Actinomadura rubteroloni: one gene and its partner. The protein of the gene in region 1 interacts with the protein of each later gene in a pairwise test. Links are inferred from orthologs where the notes say so. Each region holds a gene or a part of one and is shown on either strand. Other genes may lie near its edges. The genes, in order: rplA and thrS.

Evidence for each region.
Region 2: the proteins of rplA (region 1) and thrS interact in binary tests that used the Escherichia coli proteins (3 or more experiments, as listed by UniProt). The link is inferred for Actinomadura rubteroloni from one-to-one orthologs.

The regions. Positions count from the first base shown.
Region 1 is NZ_MTBP01000002.1:1,937,430-1,940,639, reverse strand. The notes cover bases 95-2,992. They hold rplA (50S ribosomal protein L1), read left to right. Parts: upstream 95-1,134; coding sequence 1,135-1,851; downstream 1,852-2,992. Other genes in these bases: BTM25_RS20370 (LolA-like protein), read left to right, coding at 2,049-2,894; rplK (50S ribosomal protein L11), read left to right, coding at 636-1,067; nusG (transcription termination/antitermination protein NusG), read left to right, coding at 95-384. In the rest of the region: more of nusG, read left to right, coding at 1-94; BTM25_RS20365 (hypothetical protein), read left to right, coding at 3,009-3,210. UniProt on the Escherichia coli protein: One of the primary rRNA binding proteins, it binds very close to the 3'-end of the 23S rRNA. Forms part of the L1 stalk. It is often not seen in high-resolution crystal structures, but can be seen in cryo_EM and 3D reconstruction models.
Region 2 is NZ_MTBP01000003.1:93,330-96,570, forward strand. What follows is about bases 232-3,160. They hold thrS (threonine--tRNA ligase), read left to right. Parts: upstream 232-670; coding sequence 671-2,650; downstream 2,651-3,160. Other genes in these bases: BTM25_RS21810 (sugar porter family MFS transporter), read left to right, coding at 232-405; BTM25_RS21820 (hypothetical protein), read left to right, coding at 2,747-3,160. In the rest of the region: more of BTM25_RS21810, read left to right, coding at 1-231; more of BTM25_RS21820, read left to right, coding at 3,161-3,241. UniProt on the Escherichia coli protein: Catalyzes the attachment of threonine to tRNA(Thr) in a two-step reaction: L-threonine is first activated by ATP to form Thr-AMP and then transferred to the acceptor end of tRNA(Thr). The rate-limiting step is amino acid activation in the presence of tRNA.

The DNA of each region.
Region 1 (3,210 bases):
AACGAGAAGGTCCTGCCGGGGTACATCCTCGTCCGGATGGAGCTGACCGACGAGTCGTGGGCCGCCGTGCGGAACACGCCGGGCGTCACCGGGTTCGTGGGGCTGCTGAACAAGCCGTCGCCGCTGAGCCTGGACGAGGTCGCCAACCTGCTCGCGCCCGAGCCCGAGGAAGGCGCCGTCCGGCCGGAGAAGGCCGCCAAGGCCGCGCCCACCGTGGACTTCGAGGTCGGCGAGTCGGTCACCGTCATGGACGGCCCGTTCGCGACGCTGCCCGCCACCGTCAACGAGATCAACGTTGAGCAGCAGAAACTCAAAGTCTTGGTGTCGATTTTCGGCAGGGAGACGCCGGTCGAGCTGTCGTTCAACCAGGTCTCCAAGATTTGAGATTGTCCGGGAACGCCCTCGCGTACGCGGGGGCGTTTCGCTTCGCCTAGACTTGCTCGTCGGCCCCGCGTCTGCGGGGATGGTCCGGTTCTCGTCTCGATCTTCGGCTGCGAGACGCCGATGAGCCCCGCGACCGCGGGGATGCCGGACCGCCACACTCAGCGGTTCCTACGTCATGGACGAGTCCCTGCCATGCCGTTGCCCGGACGTCCGGGAGTCGGAACCGAAGAAATTGGGACAGAGGAGGGCGCATGCCCCCGAAGAAGAAGAAAATCTCCGCGATCGTTAAAGTTCAGCTCAATGCGGGCGCGGCGACCCCGGCGCCGCCGGTCGGTACCGCCCTCGGTCCGCACGGCGTCAACATCATGGACTTCTGCAAGCAGTACAACGCCGCGACCGAGGCCCAGCGCGGCAACGTGATCCCCGTCGAGATCACGATCTTCGAGGACCGCTCGTTCACCTTCGTCACCAAGACCCCGCCCGCGGCGCAGCTCATCCTCAAGGCCGCCGGTGTGGAGAAGGGCTCGGGCGAGCCCCACAAGACGAAGGTCGGCTCGGTGACCGCGGACCAGATCCGCGAGATCGCCACCACCAAGATGCCCGACCTCAACGCCACCACGCTGGAGGCGGCGGAGAAGATCGTGGCGGGCACCGCCCGCTCGATGGGCATCGAGGTCAAGTGATCCGTCCCCGCCGGGGACGGACGACAGTGGGAGGGCCCTGCGCGGTCCGCACCACGAAGGAGAGAACATGAAGCGCAGCAAGGCCTACAAGGCCGCTGTCGAGCGCATCGACGCCGACCGGCTGTACAGCCCGCTGGAGGCGGTGCAGCTCGCCAAGGAGACGGCCGCCACCAAGTTCGACGCGACCGTCGAGGTCGCCCTGCGGCTGGGCGTCGACCCCCGCAAGGCCGACCAGATGGTCCGCGGCACCGTCAACCTGCCGAACGGCACCGGCAAGACCGCCCGCGTCCTGGTCTTCGCCGGCGGCGCGAAGGCGGAGGAGGCCCGTGAGGCCGGGGCGGACATCGTCGGCTCCGACGACCTGATCGAGCGGATCCAGGGCGGCTTCCTGGACTTCGACGCGGTCGTCGCGACGCCGGACCAGATGGGCAAGGTCGGCCGGCTCGGCCGGGTGCTCGGCCCGCGCGGTCTCATGCCGAACCCGAAGACCGGCACGGTGACGATGGATGTGGCCAAGGCCGTCACCGACATCAAGGGCGGGAAGATCGAGTTCCGGGTGGACCGGCACGCGAACCTGCACTTCATCATCGGCAAGGCGTCGTTCTCCGAGCGTCAGCTCCTGGAGAACTACGCGGCGGCGATCGAGGAGATCCAGCGGCTCAAGCCGTCGGCGGCCAAGGGCCGGTACGTCAAGAAGGCGACGCTGACCACCTCGATGGGGCCGGGCATCCCGGTGGACCCGAACGCGGTGCGCAACGTCGTGGCGGAGCTGGTCGAGGCCTGATCCGGCTTTCTCGAAGGGCGCTTCCCCGAGCGGGAAGCGCCTTTCGTCGTCTCATGGGTCGGTAAAACGGCGCACTGCGGGGTACGCCGCGAGGCGGACCCGGGCCCGGTTCTTTCGTCCCGGTGGGGGATGCCGGGCGGGGGCGCGCCGGACGAGACTGGATCCCGTTCGGACAGGCGACCGAGGAGGAACCTGAGATGAGACGACGAGTCGCGGTGGCGGCGGGCGGCGCGGCGCTGGGCGCCGCGCTCGCGCTGACGGGCTGCAACGCCGACGGCGGCGGGACGACCGGCGCCATGAAGCTCAGTGCGAACGAGGCGCTGCTGCGGACCTCGCAGAAGACGGTCGACGCCGATTCGTTCAAGGCGGCGCTGACCGTCCGGGACGGGGACGGCGGCGGTGAGATCAAGGGGACGGGCTGGTTCCGGCTGCGTCCGCAGCTCGCGTTCAGCGCGAAGCTGGACGGGCTGGGCTTCGGCGGCGCGGGTTCCGGCGTGTCCGCGCAGGCGATCTTCACGGGGAACACGCTGTACGCGAAGGTCCCGCAGGCGGCGCGGTTCGTGGCGAACGGCAAGCCGTGGCTGAAGATCGACGTGGCGCAGGTGCAGCAGCGGACGGGCTTCGACGTCAAGGGCCTCATCGCGCAGCTCCAGCAGATCGACCCGGCGGAGCAGACGAAGATGTTCACCGGTTCCAAGGACGCGCGCCGGGTGGGCGAGGAGACGGTGGACGGCGTGAAGACCGTCCACTACACCGGCACGGTGACGGTCGGCGAGGCGCTGAAGCGGCTCGACGCGCAGCAGCAGGAGAACGCCCGCAAGTTCCTCCCGCAGGGCGCGACGGACCGGAAGCTCACGTTCGACCTGTGGGTGGACGGCTCGGGCCTGCCGCGCAAGGTCGTCACGAAGGGCTTCGGCCGGTCGGGCGGCGCCGGGACGGCGCAGGTGCTCTACAGCGACTACGGCAAGAAGGTGTCGGTGAACCCGCCGCCGGCCGACCAGGTCGGCGCGCTGACCTTGGACGGTCTGCTCACCGGGCACTGACGCGCAAGATCACGTTTTGGTCAGGGCGGTCATCCGCCGGGGCCGGGGACGCGTCACAGAGAGGACAAATGGGCAGAAATGCCCATCGCTCCCCACTCCAGCAGAGGACCAGGCGTGAGATTTCGACGGGCGGCCGTGGGCGCCGCCGTCACCGCCGGGCTCGTGGCGTCCCTGACGGGCTGCCTCGGGTCCGGGTCGGGCCAGGCCGGCGGCAAGGGCGGCGGCAAGGGCGGTGCGGCGGCCGCGGACGTCCGGCTGACCGCGGCGCAACTGCTCGGCAGGTCGGCGACGCGCGCCCGCCAGGTCGACAGCTACA
Region 2 (3,241 bases), on another replicon or contig:
GGGATCCTCGCGTACTGCTTCGCGACGGCGGCGGTCGTCCACGGCAAGCCGCAGCTCGGCGACGTCGCCGGGCCGGTCGCGCTCGTCGCCGCCAACGTCTACGTCTTCTCCTTCGCCGCGACGTGGGGTCCCGTCGTGTGGGTGATGCTCGGGGAGATGTTCAACAACTTCATCCGCGCGTCGGCGCTCGCGGTGTCGGCCGCCGCGCAGTGGATCGCCAACTGGGTCGTCACGACGACGTTCCCCGGCCTGTCGGGCATCTCGCTCGGCCTCGCCTACGGCATCTACACGCTGTTCTCCGCGCTCGCGCTCGTGTTCGTCCTGCGGTCGGTGCCCGAGACGCGCGGGCTGGAGCTGGAGGACATGGACCGGCTCGCGATGCCGGACCGGACGCGCCGCGCCTGAATCGGTTACGCTGAGGCCATGCTGCGCGCCGTGATCGAGACGACGACGCCGGGCACGCCCCGGCGCCACGGCCGCACGTCCTAGAACAGCACGCGGCGAGGCCCCGGGAGCGATCCCGGGGCCTCGCGGCTTTCCGGGACCGTCTTCCGCCCGCGCCGCCCGCCCCGGCAGGAGAACGATGATCCCCCGAGACGCGCCGGTGTCCGGCGACCCCGAGTCGATAGCATCGGCCGCACATTCACCGGAACCATCCCGAGGAGAACCCGTGTCCACCGTGTCAGAGCTGCGCGTCACCCTCGACGGGAGCGAGCGGGTGGTGCCCGCCGGCACGACCGCGGGCGAGGCGCTGGACGCCGACGGCCGCACCGTCATCGCCGCCCGGGTCGGCGGCGAGCTGCGGGACCTGGCGTACCGGCTGGCCGACGGCGACGCCGTCGAGCCCGTCGCGATCGGCTCCGACGACGGCCGGGCCATCATGCGGCACTCGGCCGCGCACGTCATGGCGCAGGCGGTGCAGGAGCTGTTCCCCGAGGCCAAGCTCGGCATCGGGCCGCCGGTGGAGAACGGGTTCTACTACGACTTCGACGTCCCCGCGCCGTTCACCCCCGACGACCTCAAGCGCGTCGAGAAGCGCATGCGCGAGATCGTCAAGCAGGGCCAGCGGTTCTCCCGCCGCGTCGTCGGCGACGACGAGGCGCGCGACGAGCTGGCCGCCGAGCCGTACAAGCTGGAGCTGATCGGCCTCAAGGGCGGCGCGGCCGACGCCGGCGAGGGCGCGGACGTCGAGGTGGGCGGCGCCGAGCTGACCATCTACGACAACCTCGACGCCAAGACCGGCGACCTGCGGTGGAAGGACCTGTGCCGCGGCCCCCACCTGCCGAGCACCCGCGTCATCCCCGCGTTCAAGCTGATGCGCACCGGCGGCGCGTACTGGCGCGGCAGCGAGAAGAACCCGCAGCTCCAGCGCATCTACGGCACCGCGTGGGAGTCGCGCGAGAAGCAGGACGAGTACCTGAAGTTCCTGGAGGAGGCCGAGAAGCGCGACCACCGGCGGCTCGGCGCGGAACTCGACCTGTTCTCGTTCCCCAATGAGATCGGCAGCGGGCTCGCGGTCTTCCACCCCAAGGGCGGCGTGATCCGCAAGGTCCTGGAGGACTACTCCCGGCGGCGGCACGAGGAGGAGGGGTACGAGTTCGTCAACACCCCCCACATCACCAAGGGCCACCTGTTCGAGACCTCCGGCCACCTCCAGAACTACGCCGAGGACATGTTCCCGGCGATGGAGGTCGACGGCGCCGACTACTACCTCAAGCCGATGAACTGCCCGATGCACAACCTGATCTACCGGGCGCGCGGACGGTCCTACCGGGAGCTGCCGCTGCGGCTGTTCGAGTTCGGGTCGGTGTACCGGTTCGAGAAGTCGGGCGTCGTGCACGGCCTGACCCGCGTCCGGGGCATGACCCAGGACGACGCGCACATCTACGTCACCCAGGAGGGCATGGGCGACGAGATCAAGCGGCTGCTGCACTTCGTCCTCGGCCTGCTGCGCGACTACGGCCTGGACGAGTTCTACCTGGAGCTGTCCACCCGCGACGACTCGCCCAAGTTCATCGGCTCCGACGACATGTGGGAGATGGCGACCGACGCGCTGCGCGAGGCCGCCGAGGACACCGGGCTCGACCTCGTCCCCGACCCGGGCGGCGCGGCGTTCTACGGCCCGAAGATCTCGGTGCAGGCCAAGGACGCCATCGGACGCACCTGGCAGCTCTCCACCATCCAGGTCGACCCGAATCAGCCGGAGCGGTTCGGGCTGGAGTACCAGGCGGCCGACGGCACCCGCAAGCGGCCGGTCATGCTGCACCGGGCGCTGTTCGGGTCGATCGAGCGGTTCTTCGGCGTGCTGCTGGAGCACTACGCGGGCGCGATGCCGCCGTGGCTGGCGCCCGTCCAGGCGGTCGGCATCCCGATCGGGGACGCGCACGTCCCGCACCTGGAGAAGCTGGCCGCGCTGCTGCGCGAGCGGGGCGTGCGGGTCGAGGTGGACGATTCGTCCGACCGGATGCAGAAGAAGATCCGCAACGCGCAGAAGCAGAAGGTCCCCTACATGCTGCTGGCCGGGGACGAGGACGTCGCCAAGGACGCGGTGTCGTTCCGGTACCGGGACGGCTCGCAGAAGAACGGCGTCCCGCTGGGCGAGGCGGTCGAGGAGATCGTCCGGGCGGTCGAGGCCCGCGTCCAGGTCTGACCGGGTCCGCGCCCGGGGTCCGTCGGGCTCCGGGCGCACCCGGCGGGTCTTGGTAGCCTCAACGCCTAGATGGTGCAAACCGGGAGAAAGTCGTCCATGAAGACCAGCAGGCCGCCGAAGCCGCCGCACTCGCCGTGGTGGCGGGTCGCCGGGTACGGCGGCGCCCTGCTGCTGGTGGCCGCCGCCGTCGCGGTGCTGGTCGTCCCGGTCGTGCGCGGGAACGGCGGACGCGTCGGCGCCGCCGCCACCCCCGGCCCCGGCCAGGCGGGCGCGACGACCGTCCCGCCGAGCGCGAACCCCGGCGGCAACCCCGTGCCGCAGCAGCAGCCGAGCGGGCAGCTCTACCCGTCGGCCACGCCGTCGGCCACGCCCGGCGGGCAGGGCGGCGGCGGGCCCGAGATGCCGCTGCCCCGGCAGAACGGCGGCGGGACGAACGTCGACTGGTGCGACCAGAACGCCGCCCTCTACCGTCCGGCCGCGACCGGCGGCGGCGTCGAGGTCGTCGTGAACGTCGCGGCCAGCTCCGCCGTGACCGTCGAGGTGACGCTGACCGGCGGCACCCGGAAGTCCAAGCAGGACACCGTGCTGAAG